DNA from 2 places in the Streptomyces sp. NPDC006602 genome. Region 2 is predicted to be linked to the other one. Evidence: riboswitches for the same ligand, from Rfam matches in the RefSeq annotation. Region 2 holds a riboswitch; the other holds the start of a gene.
What was found. A riboswitch is a leader RNA that binds a small molecule or an ion and turns the genes downstream of it on or off. The one in region 2 is predicted to bind thiamine pyrophosphate.
Positions count from the first base shown of each region.

Region 1: it holds a riboswitch for thiamine pyrophosphate, as region 2 does, so the genes downstream of both, thiC (phosphomethylpyrimidine synthase ThiC) here and thiO (glycine oxidase ThiO) in region 2, are expected to answer to the same signal.

Region 1 is NZ_JBIAHG010000005.1:335,894-339,277, reverse strand. Features, by position in the region: gene thiC (phosphomethylpyrimidine synthase ThiC) at 1-1,338, opposite strand, end outside; TPP riboswitch at 1,331-1,520, opposite strand; gene ACFYO2_RS16635 (YibE/F family protein) at 1,592-3,352, shown strand.
Region 2 is NZ_JBIAHG010000001.1:440,936-444,319, reverse strand. Features, by position in the region: gene thiS (sulfur carrier protein ThiS) at 1-186, opposite strand, end outside; gene thiO (glycine oxidase ThiO) at 186-1,361, opposite strand; TPP riboswitch at 1,359-1,470, opposite strand; gene ACFYO2_RS02015 (hypothetical protein) at 1,635-1,925, shown strand; gene ACFYO2_RS02010 (NAD(P)/FAD-dependent oxidoreductase) at 1,958-3,199, shown strand; gene ACFYO2_RS02005 (Rv2175c family DNA-binding protein) at 3,264-3,384, shown strand, end outside.

The DNA of each region.
Region 1 (3,384 bases), on a different contig from region 2:
CATCGCGGCACCGATGCCGGAGGTGATGTGGTCGTACGCCGGCGCGACGTCCGTGGTCAGCGGGCCGAGCGTATAGAACGGAGCTTCATCGCAGATCTCCTGCTGAAGGTCGATGTTCTCCTTGATCTTGTGCATCGGGACATGTCCCGGGCCCTCGATCATGGTCTGAACATTGAAACGCTTCGCGATCCGGTTGAGTTCCCCGAGCGTGCGCAACTCCGCGAACTGTGCTTCGTCGTTGGCGTCCGCGATGGAGCCCGGCCGGAGGCCGTCGCCGAGCGAGTACGTGACGTCATAGGCGGCGAGGATCTCGCAGAGCTCCTCGAAGTTCTCGTACAGGAAGCTCTCCTTGTGGTGCGCGAGGCACCAGGCGGCCATGATCGAGCCGCCGCGGGAGACGATGCCGGTCTTGCGATTGGCGGTCAGCGGTACGTACGGCAGGCGCACGCCCGCGTGGACCGTCATGTAGTCCACGCCCTGCTCGGCCTGTTCGACGACCGTGTCCTTGTAGATCTCCCAGGTCAGTTCCTCCGCGCGCCCGTCGACCTTCTCCAGCGCCTGATAGAGCGGCACCGTGCCGATGGGGACGGGGGAGTTGCGCAGCACCCATTCGCGGGTGGTGTGGATGTTGCGGCCGGTGGACAGGTCCATGACCGTGTCGGCGCCCCAGCGGGTCGCCCAGGTCATCTTCTCGACCTCCTCCTCGATGGAGGACGTCACCGCGGAGTTGCCGATGTTGGCATTGACCTTCACCAGGAACCGCTTGCCGATGATCATCGGCTCGATCTCCGGGTGGTTGACGTTGGCCGGCAGCACGGCTCGGCCCGCCGCGATCTCCTCCCGCACGACCTCGGGCGAAACGTCCTCCCGAACGGCCACGAACTCCATCTCAGGAGTGATCTCGCCCCGGCGGGCGTACGCGAGCTGTGTGACCGCGTTGCCGTCCCTGCTGCGGCGCGGCAGGCGCGGCCGCCCGGGAAAGACCGCGTCGAGGTTGCGCAGACCACCTCGCGGCGAGGTGTGCTTGATCCCGTCGTCCTCGGGACGGGCGGGACGGCCCGCGTACTCCTCGGTGTCACCGCGGGCGATGATCCAGTTCTCCCGCAGCGGCGACAGGCCCCTGCGGACATCCGTCTCGGTCAGTGGATCGGTGTACGGGCCCGACGTGTCGTACAGCGTGACCGACTGCCCGTTGGTGAGGTGCACCTGACGGACCGGCACCCGCAGATCGGGGCGTGAGCCCTCGACGTACGCCTTGTGCCAGCCGATGGACTTCCCGCTCTCCTCGCTGAGCTCGTTCTGCTCGGAGGCAGGCGTGCGTGCGTCCTCGTTGGTCATGAGACCTACTCCCTACGCCGGCATTACCCGGTAACAGGTTCGGCGGTCGACGCAGCGGCTTCCGTCTGCCGACGTTTCGTGTGAAACATCACTCGCTTGAGGCGATGTTTCATGTGAAACATGACTGGGACGGAGGTCAGCGCCCTCTCAGCCCGGTGCTCCGAGCTCCCGCGTGTACAAAGGTGCCTCCACGCTAGCGTCAATTCGGGCGCGGTGAACAGGGGGCCCCTGTCGTTCTTGCGATGATCGGTCGGTGACCACGACACAGCAGTTCCCGTTTCCGCCATCCGAGCCTCCCCGCAGGCCGGGTGCCGGGCACGGCAACGGAGACGACCGCGGACGTGGCGACGGCCGTGGCGGCAGCCCTGGTGGCGGCAGCGGAGGCAGCCATGAAGGCGGCCATGAGTTTTTCGGTGCCAGGGGTGCCAGGCGTACCCATGGCGACGGAGTCGCCGACGGGCACCGTGGCGGTCATGGGCCCGGTCACGATGAAGGGCCGGGTTACGGCGAAGGGACTGGTCACGGCTCTGGTGCCGGTCACGGTCACGGTCACGGATCCGGGGGCCACGGTTCCGGAGGCGGGCAGGGGCCTGAGGGTCCAGGTTCCGGTGGTGGGCATGGGCCCGAGGGTCCAGGTGCCGGCGGGGGGCACGGCCACTCGCACAGCCACAGTCATGGGCCGGCCGCACCCGTCTCCAAGCACCTGCGCAAGGTCATCGCGGCGATCCTGATCCCGTTCGCCGCGGCCGTCCTGGTCGGGCTCGCGGTGCTGTGGCCCGGTGGCGCTCCGGGTCACGAGCGCACGGGCGTCGGCTTCGACCGGCAGACCCAGCAGGCCACGGTCACTGAGGTCGAGAGCGTGAGTTGCTCATCGGTGAACGCCTCGGGGGAGACTCCGACCGGCGACACATCCACCGCCGAGGGCTCGTCCGCGCAGCAGCAGGCGAACGGCACCTGCAAGAGGGCGACGATCCGGGTCGACACGGGCAAGGACAAGGGTCGTACGTTCACGGAGATCGTCCAGCCGGACCAGTCACGGCAGTTGCACGAGGGCGAGAAGGTCGTGGTCGCCTACGAGCCCTCTGCGCCGAGGGACCTGCAGTACTCGGTCACCGACGTCAACCGCCGCCTCCCGATGGCGCTGCTCGCCGGCATCTTCGCGCTCGCCGTCGTGATCGTGGGCCGGCTGCGGGGCGTCATGGCCCTGGTCGCGCTGGCCATCAGTTTCCTGCTGCTGAACTTCTTCGTCCTGCCCGCGATCCTGCAGGGCTCGAATCCGCTGGTCGTGGCCGTGGTCGGGGCGAGCGCCATCATGCTGATCGCCCTGTACCTGTGCCACGGCCTGTCGGCCCGTACGTCCGTGGCGGTGCTCGGCACTCTGATCTCGCTGCTGCTGATCGGCGTCCTCGGCTCGCTGTTCATCGGCTGGGCCGCGCTCACCGGCAACACGGACGACAACACCGGCCTGATCCACGGCCTGTATCCGTCGATCGACATGAGCGGTCTGCTGCTCGCCGGCGTCATCATCGGTTCGCTCGGTGTCCTCGACGATGTGACGGTCACCCAGACCTCGGCGGTCTGGGAACTGCACGAGGCCAATCCGTCGATGGGCTGGCGCGGGCTGTACCGCGCGGGCATCCGTATCGGCCGCGACCACATCGCATCCGTCGTCAACACGCTCGTCCTCGCCTACGCGGGTGCCGCGCTGCCGCTGCTGCTGCTGTTCTCGATCGCGCAGAGCAGCGTAGGAACGGTCGCCAACAGCGAACTGGTCGCGGAGGAGATCGTACGCACGCTGGTGGGCTCGATCGGCCTGGTCGCCTCGGTACCGGTCACCACGGCCCTCGCGGCCCTGGTCGTCTCGGCCGACCGGACGGGGGCGGGGAGCACGATGGCAACGGGGGCGCCCAAGTCGCCTGGCTCCCCTGGCTCTCCTGGGCCGACGGAAGCGGCGACGACCGGTGCCCGACCGGCTCCGGCACGCGGCGGGAAGGGACGGCGGCGCAGGCACTGAGGCAAGAGGCGCGGCCGGTATGACGGAGGTGC
Region 2 (3,384 bases):
GGCGGTGAGGACCTCGACGCGGTCTCCCTCGGAGAGGGATGTGGCGGGCCACTGCGCGCGCGGGACGACGGTTTCGTTGAGTGCGGCGGCCACGCCGGAGGGCGCCGCGGTGAGGGATCGTACGAGCGTGTCGAGGGCGGTGCCGGAGGCGACCTCCCGCCGCTCGCCGTTGACCTGGATGTTCATCATGCGGGCTGCTCCGTGAGGGCGGTGCTGAAGCGCTTGGGGGTGAAGGGGCGGGCCTCGTCCGGGAGTTCACCGGTGGTCAGGACGTGCGCCATGGCGTCGCCGGTGACCGGCGTGAGCAGTACGCCGTTGCGGTAGTGGCCAGTGGCCAGCAGCAGCCCGTCGAGGCCGGTCGGGCCGAGCAGCGGCGCGTTGTCGGGGGAGCCGGGCCGCAGACCGGCCCGCGTCTCCGTCAGCGGCAGCTCGGTGATCCCGGGCACCAGCTCGTGCGCGTCGCGCAGCAGCTCGTACACCCCGCCCGCGGTCACCGTCGTGTCCCAGCCCAGCTCCTCGCTGGTCGCGCCGACGACCAGCTCGCCGTTCTCGCGCGGCACCAGGTAGACCTGGCTGCCGCGCACCACGGCCCGCACGGTCCGGCTCAGGAACGGCGCGTACCGCTCGGGCACGGTCAGCCGCAGCACCTGCCCCTTCACGGGCCGTACGGGCGGCAGCAGGTCGTCCGGGACACCCGCGAGCCGCCCGCTGAGGCTGCCCGCGGCCAGCACCACCTGCCCGGTGCCCAGGACCGTGCCCTCGCGCGTCACGACACCGGCCGCCCGCTCCCGCAGGACCGACAGTCGCTCGGCCCAGGTGCGGTGGAAGACGACCCCGGCCCGCTCGCACGCGGCCACCAGTGCCGCCGCGAGCCGCCGCGGGTCGATCTGGTGGTCGCCGTCGACCCGCAGACCACCGCGCACGCCCGGCGCCAGCATGGGCTCCAGGCGTCGGCACTCCCGCCCGGACAGCCACTCGGATTCCAGCCCCGACTGCCGCTGCAGCGCGTGCAGTTCCCGCAGATGGGCGCGGTCGTCGGAGTCCAGCGCGACGGCGAGCGTGCCGCACCGGCGGTAGCCGAGGTCGTGCCCGGTGAGGTCGGTGAGCTCGGCCGCGAAGTCCGGATAGCGGCGGGCCGATTCCAGATTCAGGCCGAGCAGAGTCTGTTCGCCGTAGTGCAGTTCGGTGACGGCGGCCAGCATCCCGGCCGCCACCTGGGCGGCCCCGCCGCCCGGTTCGGGGTCCACGACGGCCACGGCGAACCCGCGTTGAGCGGCCCGCCAGGCCGTGACCAGCCCGATGATCCCGCCCCCGACGATCAGGACGTCTGAGGTGTGTGAGGTGTCCGACGTACGCGACATGGGCGTCCAGCCCCTCCCTTCGCCGGCATGACCCGGATCAGGTTCGTACGGTCGGAGGCCGCCAGCCTCCCTCTCAGCCCGGTGCGTCCGGGCTCCCGCGTGTGCTTTCGTTGGCCACCCTAGCCAATGCCGTATGTCTCAGTAAGGGAGCCTCCACCCGTGGCCCGCCCGCCCGCCTCCCACCACCACCCTCGAACGAGGGGCTCCGCCCCGCCCTGCAGATCTCTCGACGGACTCGTCCTCGCCCCCGTCGCCGATCAGGCACCAGGTCAGGTGAGTACCCGCACCCGGTTCGCGTACCACGAGAAGGACGGCGAGATCTGGGCCGAGTACGCGGGCGGGGACGTCGTACGTGGGTACCTGGTGGGGACGCGGGAGGGCGACCGCCTGGACTTCCGGTACGTACAGCTCAAGGAGGACGGGACGACGTCCTCGGGGCACTGTGCGTCGACGGTCGTCGAGCTTTCCGACGGCCGGGTGCGGCTGGAGGAGACCTGGGAGTGGGAGTCGCAGTCGGGCAGGGGGGCCAGCGTGGTGGAGCAGCTGACCGAGCACGCCCCCTGACTGACTTTTTGTCAGGTGTCTAAGGTGATCAGGTGAGCGAGCAGACGCAGGTACGGGCCACGTCCACGCCACGGCGTGTGGTTGTCGTCGGCGCGGGCATGGCCGGGGTGCAGACCGCGGTCGCCCTGCGGGAACAGGGCTACACCGGCAGCGTGACGCTGCTCGGCGCGGAGCCCCACCAGCCCTACGACCGGCCGCCGCTGTCGAAGGCCGTGCTGCTCGGCAAGGCCGAGGACTCCGCCTTCGACGTGGATTTCGAGGCGCTCGGCATCGAACTGTGGCTCGGGCGCGAGGTCCTGGGCGTCCGCCCCGCCGAGCACGAGCTGGACACCGCCGAGGGACCGGTGCCGTACGACGTCCTGGTCCTCGCCACCGGAGCCGAACCGGTTCGGCTGCCGGGCGCGGAAGGCGTGCCAGGCGTGCATCTGCTGCGCACTCTGGACGACGCCGAGCGGCTGCGCCCGGTGCTCGCCCGGCAGCACGACATCGTGGTCGTCGGCGCGGGCTGGATCGGCGCCGAGTTCGCAACGGCGGCCCGCGAGGCGGGCTGTGCGGTGACGGTCGTGGAGGCGGCCGACCGGCCGCTCCCGGGCGCGCTGCCCGCCGAGGTGACCGCGCCGATGGTCGCCTGGTACCGCGACGCCGGTGTCTCTTTGCGCACCCACGCGCGCGTGCGGCGCGTCGAGCCCGGCGCGGTGCTGCTGGACGACGGCTCCCGGCTGTCCGCGGACGCCGTGGTGGTCGGCATCGGCGCCCGCCCCGCCACGGCCTGGCTCGCCGATTCCGGCATCGAGCTCGGCACCCACGGCGAGGTCGTCGCCGACGCCCGTCTGCACACCTCGGTGCCGGACGTCTACGCGGTCGGCGACTGTGCCTCCTTCCCTTCGGGAAGGTATGGCGAGCGCCTGCTGGTCCACCACTGGGACAACGCCCTGCAGGGCCCGCGCACGGTGGCCGCGAACATCCTCGGCGAGGCCAGCGGCGAGCCCGCGGCCGTCTACGACCCGGTCCCGTACTTCTGGTCCGAGCAGTTCGGGCGCTTCGTCCAGTACGCCGGCCACCACGCGTCCGCCGACACCACCCTGTGGCGCGGCGACCCGTCCGGCCCGGCCTGGACGGTGTGCTGGCTGCGGGAGGGCCGCCTGGTCGCCCTGCTGGCCGTCGGCCGCCCCCGGGACCTGGCGCAGGGACGCCGGCTGATCGAGGCGAGGACGCCCATGGACCCCGCCTTGCTGGCCGACCCGGCGAGGCCCTTGAAGGCGGCCACGGCGTAACGCGAAACCCCAGGTCGGGGGGTCCTGGCTTCCGACTGTCAGTGCGGGATGGCAGGCTTGTCCCGTGACCGAGATTGACGCAAAGATCGATGCTCTCGTCCCCGCCTGGCTCACCCTCCCCGACATCGCGGAAATGCTCGATGTCGAGGTGACGCGTGTGCGGCAGCTGGTCAAGGAGGGCCAGC